DNA from 2 places in the Staphylococcus sp. FW104-15G4D genome. Region 1 is predicted to be linked to the other one. Evidence: predicted binding sites of a transcription regulator. Region 1 holds the regulator's gene; the other holds the start of a gene.

Region 1 (6,141 bases):
GTAATCCTTAAAACCGAAGTCTTCATAAACTTCTTGAATCATATTGACTACTCTTTTGAACTCTTCTTTAATTTGATCTGGTCTCACGAATATATGAGAATCGTTAAGAGTCATTCCACGAACACGTTGTAAACCTGAAACTGCACCACTTGCTTCATATCTATGCATAGTACCTAATTCCGCAATACGGATTGGTAATTCTCGGTAAGAGTGTGGTTTATTATTATAAATCATCATATGGTGTGGACAGTTCATTGGTCTTAATACCATTTCTTCAGTTTCATCTAATTTCATAGGTGGAAACATGTCATCTTGGTAATGATCCCAGTGACCAGAAGTTTTATATAAATCAACATTTGCTAATACTGGAGTATATACATGGTCATATCCCATGCTCACTTCTTTATCTACAATATAGCGTTCAATTTCACGTCTGATTGTAGCGCCATTTGGTAACCATAAAGGTAATCCAGCACCAACAAGTTGGCTATTAGTAAATAATTCTAAATCTTTACCGATTTTACGGTGATCTCTTTCACGACGTTCTTCAAGCATTTGTAAATGCGCTTTTAAATCCTTTTTATCAAAAAACGCAGTACCGTATATACGTTGTAACATTTTATTGTTACTGTCACCACGCCAATAAGCACCTGCAGTTGATAGTAATTTAAACTCTTTTATCTTAGAAGTCGAAGGTACATGTACACCACGACATAAATCAGTGAATTCACCTTGTGAGTATAAAGTAACGCTCTCATCTTCTGGAATTGCATCAATAAGTTCTAATTTATATGGATCATCTTTGAAGAATTCTTTAGCTTCATCTCTACTTACAACTTTTCGTTCTATTTTATAATTCTCATTAACGATTTGCTTCATCGTTTTTTCTATTTTTTCAAAATCATCTGATGATACTTTTTCATCCATATCAAAGTCATAGTAAAATCCGCCTTCAACCACCGGACCTACACCAAATTTCACATCACCATATAAACGCTTCAAAGCTTGTGCCATTAAATGCGCAGTAGAATGTCGTAAAACCTCTAAAGCCTCTTCACTACCTGGTGTAACAATCTCAATTGATCCATCTTCCTCAAGTGGTCTAGTTAAATCTACCATTTGACCATTAAATTTACCTGCTACAGCTTTCTTTCTTAAACCTGGGCTAATAGATTGAGCGATGTCTTCAGTAGTAGTACCTTTATCAAATTCTTTTGAATTACCATCTGGAAATTGAATATTAATTTGATCCATATTAAACCCTCCTAAATATTAAAAAGATCTGATCGTTGACTTATTGAATGATTAAGATAAATATCCACAAAACAAAAAACTCGCCCCCTATAACAAGGGACGAGTTTGTCGTGGTACCACCCTAGTTGCTCAGCTTTATAAAAATAATAACTAAGCTACTCTACATGAGATAACGGTCTCGAGCCGGATATTCATTACAAATATCATTATGAAGTAGTAATAATTTAATATATTAGCCATATTCTCATCAACTAATGACTTTCTGTGTAATAGTGATTAAATTATCTTATCTTCAATAGTTTCAACGATTAAGATTTAAGTCCATTATACACCTCATAAGATAAAATTCAATTGTTTCTATAATTTTTACCTTCTAAATAATATGGCGTAGATAGTGTTTTCACACGTTCAATAATTCTAGCTGCTTTAGTTTTCTCAGCTCCATCTCTCGTCATAGATAAATGATGCTCTAATTCACTATAGTCGAAGTTCGAACTGAAAAACGTAGGTAACTCATGAACCATTCTATAATGTAATAATGGTCCGATAATTTCATCTCTTACCCATGGTGTAACCTCTTCAGCACCTATATCATCAAGCATAAGTATATTAGCTTCACGCACACGTTCTAGTTTCTTTTCAAAACTACCGTCTTTGAAGCCACCTTTTAAAGTACGAATAAATTCAGGTAAGTAAACAATAGTGGATGAAATCTTCTTCGATTTGAGTTGATTAGCAACTGCACCTAATATAAATGACTTACCTGTTCCAAAAGGGCCATACAAATATAATCCTTTTACTTTTTCATTATTAGCTATATTTGTGCATATTTCATCTGCAGCCATCGCTACGTCCAAACGATCACGTTCAGTCATGTAAATATCTTTTAATTTTGCATCTAATGTATCACGTTGCATATGATGTGAGGTGATGAGTTGAGAGTTAAAGCGTTCTTCATCATGTTTAATTTTACATGGACATTTCAAATATCTAATCTTAATTCTTTCATTTTCTATATACAACTCAGGTACGTGCCCTTTAACAAAATTAGGACATTCTTCAAAACGATGACCATCATAATGCTTCTGTTGATCTTTATACTCTTGTAAAACATTTAAATCTTCATCAATCATTGCATTCGTAAGTTGAGATTGATGTTGCTCTAGAAACTCTTTAACATCTGGGTCTTTTATAACATTTTGCTTGATTTTCTCAATACGTTTATTTAAGTCGTCTGACGCACCCATTATGTTCTTGAAACTTTTCATTACTCATTGCCCTCCTCCCATTTTTTATTCAAACGTTCTAAGAATGCTTTTCGATCTTTTTCTAATTTTTCATCTTTTGTGGTTGAATCTTTTGTAGCTGATGAATTTGATTGAGCCTCTCTATTTTCAAGCCATTTTGGAGTTTTCTCTTTTGAAATAAGTTGCTTGTTTTGTCTGGAATAGTTTCTATTCCCTTTGAAATTTTGGTCATAACTTTTAGGTTGATTAACTTGAAGTGCATAGTTGTACGCTTGCTTAGCTGTTTTAATATCTTTTTTCTTCCAATTTGATGCAATTTCGAATATGTAAGATTTGGGTAACTTCATATCTTCTTTTAGCATAACAAATTGCAATAGTATATTAATCACACCGAAACTCATTTTTTCTCTATCAATTAATTCTTCAATCATACTTTTTTGTGATTGCGTAGGTTCAGAACCTGACCAACTCGCTAACATATCTATAGGACTAGTTTCGTCTAATAGTTGTAACCATTCATCAGTATTATCTAGGGGTGTATCTTTTTCTTGAGTTGATTTATCAAAAGACTCACCTTTCAATTGTAATTTAGGCAAATGATTTTCGTGTTCAATCAAATAATATGATCGTGCTTGCTTGCGCATTTCTTCAAATGATAATTGTTGTGCACTAGTAATTGAATTTAATATAACTTTTTTCATTCCATCGGCAGTCAAACCATATAACGTAGCCAATTGAATAATTAATTCTTTAGCATCTTTAGTTACGATTTCATTACTGATAAAGTGTTGATTTAACATATGGCTCAACATTTCGAAATCAAATGTCTCATTGGATAAATCAATACCACTATAGTGATTAGCTTGTTTAAGATTAGATAAATCTTGATTCAAAACCTTTTTGGGTACATTAAAAACTTCAGTAAACTTCCTAGTCGTTTGTTGATAATGACTTAAATCCTTTTTGTCTTTTTCAAAATGATTCTTTAAAGACTGATAACGATTTTTATCAACTTCACTATATAAAAAAACAGATAACATAGGATCATTAAAAAATTGATAAGCTGTAGGAGGTTGTATTAATTGATATACAAATCGTGTTTGCTGCTCTTCATGCTTAACAAAGGTTTTAATTAACCCGATAGCTTCTAAATAATCCATCTGCTTTCTAAAGTCTAAAAGATTGATTTTTAACTCATTCATAAATATGTAATGAGTGAGCGGATAATGATGATGGTCGTCTACAAATTGATTGATAAAGTGATAAAGCCCTATAGATTGCGGACCGATTAACGGCGTAAAGAGACGGTTCAATATTTCTAAATGTTCTGTCGTTAATTGAAATTCTTTGATGACTTCGAAGCTATCTTGAGGTCTTAACCCATACTCATACGACTGTAATCCCATTTAATAATCACTCCGTTTATTATCACTCAAGATTCCTTGCATTGAAGCAAGTAATTGGTCAACGTCCTTAAACTCTTTGTAGACAGATGCAAATCTAACATATGAGACTTGATCAACATGCATTAATAATTTCATAACATGCTCTCCTATATCTCTTGAGGATATTTCAGTTTGACCTTCGTCACGTAATTGCCATTCGACTTTATTGGTAATATCTTCCAATTGTTGGTATCTTACTGGTCTCTTTTCACAAGATCTCACTAACCCATTTAATATTTTTTCTCTTAAAAATTGTTCTCGAGTACCATCTTTTTTAACAACGATAAGCGGACTTACTTCAATGTGTTCAAAAGTAGTAAACCGAGTTCCACAATTTTCACATTCTCTTCTTCGTCTTATTGCATTTGCATCATCTGCGTGTCTAGAATCAACTACTCTAGAATGTGTTGAATTACATTTTGGGCATTTCATTTATGTCACCCTCTTAAGTTTGATTAACGTACATTATACTACATAATTGTATTGTAAAAAAGAAAGGTTATTTACGCTAGAATTTAGATTTTAATGCTATAAATATAGATTTTTAAATGATATTTTACTATAAAATTGAATCTTTGGATAAATGTTTAAAACAGAAATTTAAATTAAGTTAATTACGCTTTCTAATGTTTTTATTATAAAGATATAAGTCTTACTACAAATTTCCAAAAAGAAAGCTGTCAACAAAGGATAAAGATCAACCAATATGAGTTAGATGAATACTAACTTTATGATTGTTCATACTTTGTCGACAGCTTATAATTACATGTCTTATACTGTTTTTTAATTATACTGCTTTAACAGTGGCCACTTTCTCAATCAGTTCTCCAATTTGTTCAGCTACTTCTACAACACGATTAGAGTAACCCCATTCATTATCATACCAAGCAATTACTTTTACTTTATTCTCACCCATAACCATAGTAGATTGAGAATCTAAAACTGCAGAATTAGGATTCGTATTAAAGTCTACTGATACTAAAGGTGCATCTTCAACATCTAAAATGCCATCTAAGTCCGATTGTCTAAATGCTTCATTTACTTCTTCAGCAGTGACATTTTTTTCTAAATCAACGACTAAATCAACAAGTGAGACATTCTTAGTTGGAACACGTAAAGCCATTCCATGAAGTTTCCCTTCAACTTCTGGTAACACTTCTTTAAGCGCTTTAGCGGCACCAGTTGAAGTTGGAATAATACTTTCATTGCAAGAACGTGCTCTACGTAAATCCTTATGAGGATTATCAATATTTTTTTGATCGTTAGTAATGGCATGAACAGTTGTCATTAAACCATTTACAATGCCAAACTTATCATTCAAGACCTTTGCAACTGGACCGATACAATTGGTAGTACATGAAGCATTACTAAAGATGTCATATTGATTAATATCAAGTTTGTCATCATTAACACCTTTAACAATCATTTGTACCTCTCCACCTTTTGAAGGGCCTGTGAGTAATACTTTCTTTGCACCTGCATTAATATGAGCAATGGCTTTATCTCCATGATTAAATTTACCAGTAGCTTCAATAACAATGTCGATATCTAATTCATTCCATGGTAAGTTTTCTGGATTTCTATCAGAAACAAGTTTAATTTCATGATTATCTACTTTAATACCATTTTCTGTTGCTTCAACTTTTTTATCATATGTACCATGAGTTGTATCATAATTAATTAAATGTGCAATAGTTTCAGAAGGATAACTTGCATTAATCGCTACAACATTTAAGTTTTCGTTTTTTAAAGCTATACGTAGCACCATTCTTCCAATTCTACCCATTCCATTAATCGCGATATTCGTTGACATTAAAAAGCACCCCTTGAACATTTATTTATATGTTATACTTTATGAAATTAGTATAACATATTATCTGTCTTTTGAAAGCGTTTCCCTATACTCATGTTCGAACTTTTATCTATCATTTTAAATAAGTTATACTTATTATTTAACATACAAAAATAAAAAACGTACACAAAACAATGCTTTGTGTACGTTAACTTTATTAATCGATATAACCTTCTTCTTCAAGAAGTTGTTGTAAATTTTGTTTTAATTCAAGTTTATCACCTAGATTGTCTATGACATGATCCGCCATTCTACTTTTCTTATCAATAGATATTTGACTATACACACGTGCCTTAGCATCTTCTTGTGATAAATCATTTCTTTCCATTAAACGTTCAATTTG
Region 2 (6,141 bases), on a different contig from region 1:
ACGTGGTTCCTTCATATGTTTAACTCTTGCACAAATTTCTTTTTGACGTCCTTCTATTACTGGTCGTTGTACTGGATTTCCTAAATAACCACATGTTCTTTTCACGACATCGACGGTCTTAGGATCGCTATTTCCACAGTTCGGACATTTATAACCATTTTCAGTAGTTTCAAAATCACCATCATAATCACACTTGTAACAATGATCAATAGGAATATTCGTTCCTAAATAGCCAACTTTATCATAAGAATAATCCCACACTGCCTCTAACGCTTTAATGTTGTGATTAAGTTTAGGATATTCACAATAATGAATGAAACCACCACTTGCATAGTAAGGGTAATCCTTTTCAAAATCTAACTTCTCGAAAGGTGTTACATCTTTACGCACATCATAATGGAAGGAATTCTGGTAGTATCCTTTATCGGTAATATCAGGTATTTCACCAAAGCGCTCTTTATCTAAGCGACAAAATCGGTCGGTCAAAGATTCGCTTGGCGTACTATAAATACTAAACCAAATATCATATTGGTTAGTCCATGCATTCTGATAATATTTCATTTCTCTTAGAATATCTAATGTAAATGTTTTAGCTTCAATATTATCCTCCCAATCAGGACCGTAAAACATTGTTGCGGCTTCATATAAGCCAATGTAACCCATTGAAATCGTCGCACGTTGGTGTTTAAACAGTTCTTCTACATTTTCAGAAGCGTTTAATTTGTATTTAAAAGCACCACTTTTATAAAGAATTGGCGCGTTATTAGGTATTGCATCTTTTAAGCGTTTAATTCTATAAACTAATGCATCATGCATCAATTGCATTTTTTGATCAAATAACTCCCAAAACTTGGCCATATCACCATTAGATTCTATTGCAATTCTTGGGATATTCAATGTGACAACGCCTAAGTTACAGCGGCCATTATTTTCAAAGTTTCCTGTTGCATCTTTCCAACTAGGTAAGAATGAACGGCAACCCATTGGCGCTTTAAAATCACCCAAAAGCTCAACGATTTTGTCATAATTTAAGATGTCAGGATACATACGTTTCGTTGAACACTCAAGCGCGAGTTGTTTAATATCGTAATTGGGATCATCTGGGCTAAAGTTAGTACCCTTTTTAATTGAGAAGACAAGTTTCGGGAAAATAGCTGTCATACGGTCTTTACCCAGTCCTTTAATACGCGTACGTAAAATAGCTTGTTGTATTTTGCGACTAAGTTCATCTGTACCTAAACCAAATCCTAATGTTACAAATGGCGTTTGACCGTTGGAGGTATAAAGTGTATTAATTTCGTATTCCAAACTTTCGATGGCATCGCCGATATCTTTAGTCACTTGTTGCTCTACGTAAGATTCTATTTTATCCGGTTGGACATATTGTTGTGCCATTTCACGATGATGTTCTGCATTTAATTTAGCATATGTACTTAATAATTCATCTACGCGGTCAACTGTACAACCACCATATTGGCTGCTTGATACGTTTGCGATAATTTGAACAAGTTGTGCAGATGCGGTTTGTATTGATTTAGGGGAGGTCACATGTGCATTACCTATTTCAAAGCCATTTTCTAACATATCTTTAGCATCAATTAGACAACAATTCGTTAATGGTTGAAAAGGATGGTAGTCTAAATCATGGAAATGTATATCTCCAGATAAATGTGCTTTAGCTACGTGTTTTGGAAGTAGATTTTCTAGTGCATATGATTTAGATACAGTTCCAGCTGTTAAATCTCTCATTGTAGAGAAAGTATTACTATCTTTATTTGCATTTTCATTTAATATTGTCGGGTCTTTTGTTATCAATCGTGTTAATGATTGTTCTAAAGCAGTCATATTATCACCTTTTTCTATATATGGTATCTATTTACAAAATATAACACTATATATAGTATTACAATCGATAACTTAGACGTTAACGAAAGTGTCAAAAAGATTTTAACGTTTCATGAACTATATGTAGAAAGGGCACTTTATTGCGAACAATTAGAAAACTCTAACATGTGTGATTATCATCTACATGTCAGAGCCTTATGAATAAAAAATATTCTACTTATCTATCTTTGTCTTTAAACCGTTCTTCAACTTTTTCATTATCTACTGAATGATGTGCTTTATCTTCAGTTTGATGGTGTGGTGCTTCACTCTTTTCACTTTCTTCATCTGTGTGACCTTTTGCCATTTGAAGGTTCTTTTCTGTGTTTTTACGTTTTTCTTCTTTTGAACGTTTATCGTAAGCACGTTCTTCATAAACTGAACCAACTGTTAATATAAGAATAACAGCTATAGTGACAATGATAATAACTGCTAAAATAATCCACATCCAAATGTTAAATTCCATGTTACTTCACCTTCCTTAAAGCTAAAAATAGCTCAACTCTAATCTCTTTATTTTTAAATTTCCCTTTTAAAATAACTTCAATCACATAATCATTGACTTAACTCTTTATATGTATAAAGTTTCTTATCTATATAAAAAAGCCATGAACCGTTTAAGTTCATGGCTTCAGTACTAAAAATATTTCTAGTCACTCGATTATGAAATGTAGTTATAAGCGCCAGCTTGGCTTGCTGAGATTGTACGAGTAGATACAACTCCAGGTCCACCGTTATAGTTCATTTCAGATACTTTTACTGAACCGTCATTATTTACGTTCTCAACGTATGCAACGTGACCGAATGCACCTTGTGAAGTTTGCATGATTGCACCTTGTTTAGGTGTATTGTTTACAGTGTAACCTGATGATGCTGCTGCGTTAGCCCAGTTGTTAGCGTTGCCCCAAGTTGAGCTGATTTTGCCGCCAACTTTGTCATAAACATAGTAAGTACATTGACCTGAAGTGTATAGGTTTGAACCTGAAGATGTTTGACCTGCGAATGCAGCTGATGCATTGCTTGAAGATTTTTGAGTTGGTGCTGATTGAGTTGTTACTTTAACGTTTCTATCAGAAGTTGAATAATTTGCACCTAAACCTCCACCATTATTTGAGTTGTAGCTTTGAGTTTGGTTATTTGTTCTATAATTATTGTAGTTATTGTATGAATTGTAGCTTTGTGTACTTTGGTTAGCATTTGAGTAGTTAGAGTTGTTTCCTTGTTGAGCTTGTTGTGGACTCCAGTTACCTTTCCAATCGTAATGATAGTTACCTTGTTGATCGATTGTATAAGTGTAGCTGTAAGAATAAGGATCGTTAGGGTTATATCCATTATTGTTATTTTCCGCTGCATCTGCATCGTGTTGCATGATTCCAAATGTTGCAATACCTGCTGTAGCGATTGTAGCTGTAGCGATTTTTTTCATTTTAATATCCTCCTATAATTTGGGTAAATCTTTTAACTATCTCGTGGCTACCTTCAATTATCTTTAACATTTAAGTTTAATTTTTTCTTCGTTAATTAACGACAAGAAACACTGTAACAGACACACAACCGTTTGTGTACAATGTTAATACTTTGTAAATGAATCATAATAATGTAACGCCCTCTTGTAAAAAACGTGTGTCAATTTTACACAATTTAAACCACTTTCATGACAGTAGTTATAGCGATTTAATCAACATCGTTGTTACAGTTGTTGTAATTTATCTGATAATTTTTAGAGTAAATTATTTCATTGAAAAAGGGATGAAAACTTCGTTTCATCCCTTCTGTGATAGCGCCTTCACACTAAGTATATGATTTAATTAAAATCTAAACAGTAACGACGCCCATAAGTACTGCGATGAGTAGTAGCACAATAGCAAATCCCCAAATCCAAAAGAATGCATACTTAATGTAAGTACCCATATTCGCTTCAGCAAGTCCAATGGCTAACCATAATGCTGGTGAAAACGGACTTACGAATGTACCAATAATATTACCTATCACCATTGCATATGCTGTAGAAACAGCTGAAACATGAAATTGACTAGCAGTTTGTTCAACAATAGGTAAAACAGCAAAGTAATATGCATCCGTACTTGTTAATAAATCTAACGGCACACCGAATATTCCAACAATGATATGCAAATATGGACCTACTGCATCTGGAATAATCTTAATAAAATCAGTAGCAATCGCTTTAAGCATACCCGTTTCATTAAGAACACCTAAGAACATTCCAGCTGCAATAATGACTGCCGCCATCATTAAGGCATTAGGAGCATGAGCCTTTAATCGATCCATTTGTTCATCAACACTTTTATAGTTGATAATTAGTGCGAGTGAAGTGCCTATCATGAAAGCAAACTCTGGTGGCGCTAGATTTGCTAACATGATGACGATAACTAAAATCGTTAATACTACATTTATCCATATAATATAAGGATTATTCCTAGCACGGCCTTTAACTGGAAACTTAATATCTTGTTCACGTTCATAAATATTAACTAATCTATGTATATCTACATCTTGCGTTTCTTCTACTTCGCCTTTTTCTATCGCCTTCTTAATAAGTTTCTTTTCACGAAATCCTAAGTATACTGCGAAGATGATTACGAGGACGAATCCAATAATTTGAATTGGAATCAGACCATACCATAATTCATTCACACTTTTCACTTTCAATACTGTTGCCACACGTGCCATAGGTCCACCCCACGGAACCATGTTCATAATTGCTGCACTTAATGCAAGTAATAATATTAGTAGGTATTTATTCATATTTAGCGCTTTATATAATGGAAGCAATGCTGGTATTGAAAGTAGGAAAGTCACTGCCCCAGCGCCATCTAATTGTGCAAATGAACCAATTAACGCAGTCATAACACAAACAATAATCACATTACCTCTCGTCATTAATATCAATCGCTTCACTAAAGGCTTAAATAATCCACTATCAGTCATAATGCCAAAAAAGATGATGGCAAATATAAACATTATGACAACGTTCATAACTTGTGATAAGCCCTTATCAAAGAATTTTACTAAATCTCCCACACTGTACCCCAATATCATTGCACCGATACATGGTATCAATGTCATGCCAACAACCGGGCTAATTTTCTTCGCTATGAGTAAACCTACAATTGAAACAATGATCGCTAACCCAATCATCGTTAACCATATATTATCTCCATGCATATTTAACATCCCCTTGTATTAACTCCGCTATGTCATACGTAGGTTTAATAAGTATTACTATACACAGATGTATAAAATTTTAATCATCCCCCAATAAATCATTCCTCATCATACTCGTTAAATCCCCTTGTATTTTGTAAGCGCTTTCTATAATTGTAACAAAGATTTTCAAAATAAAAAATATGTATAGACATATAACAATTCAAACATAAAGCATGTATGTTCATTGACATACATGCTTGTGAGTTAAATATATTGATGTTGCTTAAGGTATTGAATCACACGATCAACTGATTGATCAATTGATTCATGTTCAGTATCTAAAATGATTTCTGGATGATCTGGAGCTTCATAAGGGGCGCTAATACCTGTAAACTCAGGAATTTCTCCAGAGCGTGCTTTCTTATACAATCCTTTAGGATCGCGGTTCTCACATTCTTCAACACTACATTTCGTATATACTTCTATAAATTCATCATCTTTGAGAATCGCGCGTACATTATCGCGATCTTGTTTATACGGTGAAATGAAAGCTGTCACAGTGATTGAACCTGCATCAACCATGAGTTTGGCAACTTCACCTATACGGCGTATGTTTTCAGTACGATCTTCAGGACTAAATCCTAAATTTTTATTAAGACCATGACGCACATTATCCCCATCTAAACGATATGTTTGCTTTCCTTCATTGAATAGCGCTTTTTCTAAAGCGACAGAAACGGTCGATTTACCTGAACCAGATAACCCCGTAAACCAAATAACTGCACTTTTATGACCATTACGATTTTGTCTTTCTTCTTTCGTCACTTCTGAATCATGCCAAGTAATATTGTTAGATTCACTCATGCTATCTCTCCTTTTACTTTATTATTTTTCTCGTAAACCTCTAATTAGTACTTCAGCGACTTCTGGTCTTGAAAATTGAGTCGGCAAGGATTCTCCGTTACGTAATTTTTCTCTAACTTTTGTACCACTTAAATGTAAATGTTGAGAGGCATCATGAGGGCATGTCTTAGCCGTCGCCATATTACCGCATGCTTCACAATAAAAAGCATGTTCAAATTTTAAGAT

What was found. The regulator NrdR, encoded in region 1, represses ribonucleotide reductase genes. The targets are predictions, from matches to a motif close to AACACNATATATNGTGTT.
Region 2: nrdD (anaerobic ribonucleoside-triphosphate reductase) is a predicted target of NrdR. The motif match lies at 1,888-1,905, and genes of this name have one in related genera.

Annotation. Positions count from the first base shown of each region.
Region 1 covers NZ_JBYTCH010000001.1:1,131,100-1,137,240, forward strand. The annotation lists gene thrS (threonine--tRNA ligase) at 1-1,254, opposite strand, end outside; gene dnaI (primosomal protein DnaI) at 1,602-2,522, opposite strand; gene dnaB (replicative helicase loading/DNA remodeling protein DnaB) at 2,522-3,907, opposite strand; gene nrdR (transcriptional regulator NrdR) at 3,908-4,378, opposite strand; gene gap (type I glyceraldehyde-3-phosphate dehydrogenase) at 4,734-5,759, opposite strand; gene coaE (dephospho-CoA kinase) at 5,956-6,141, opposite strand, start outside.
Region 2 covers NZ_JBYTCH010000002.1:440,958-447,098, forward strand. The annotation lists gene nrdD (anaerobic ribonucleoside-triphosphate reductase) at 1-1,845, opposite strand, end outside; gene AC3WQX_RS08525 (hypothetical protein) at 2,063-2,350, opposite strand; gene AC3WQX_RS08530 (CHAP domain-containing protein) at 2,546-3,310, opposite strand; gene AC3WQX_RS08535 (CitMHS family transporter) at 3,700-5,070, opposite strand; gene cysC (adenylyl-sulfate kinase) at 5,317-5,916, opposite strand; gene sat (sulfate adenylyltransferase) at 5,938-6,141, opposite strand, start outside.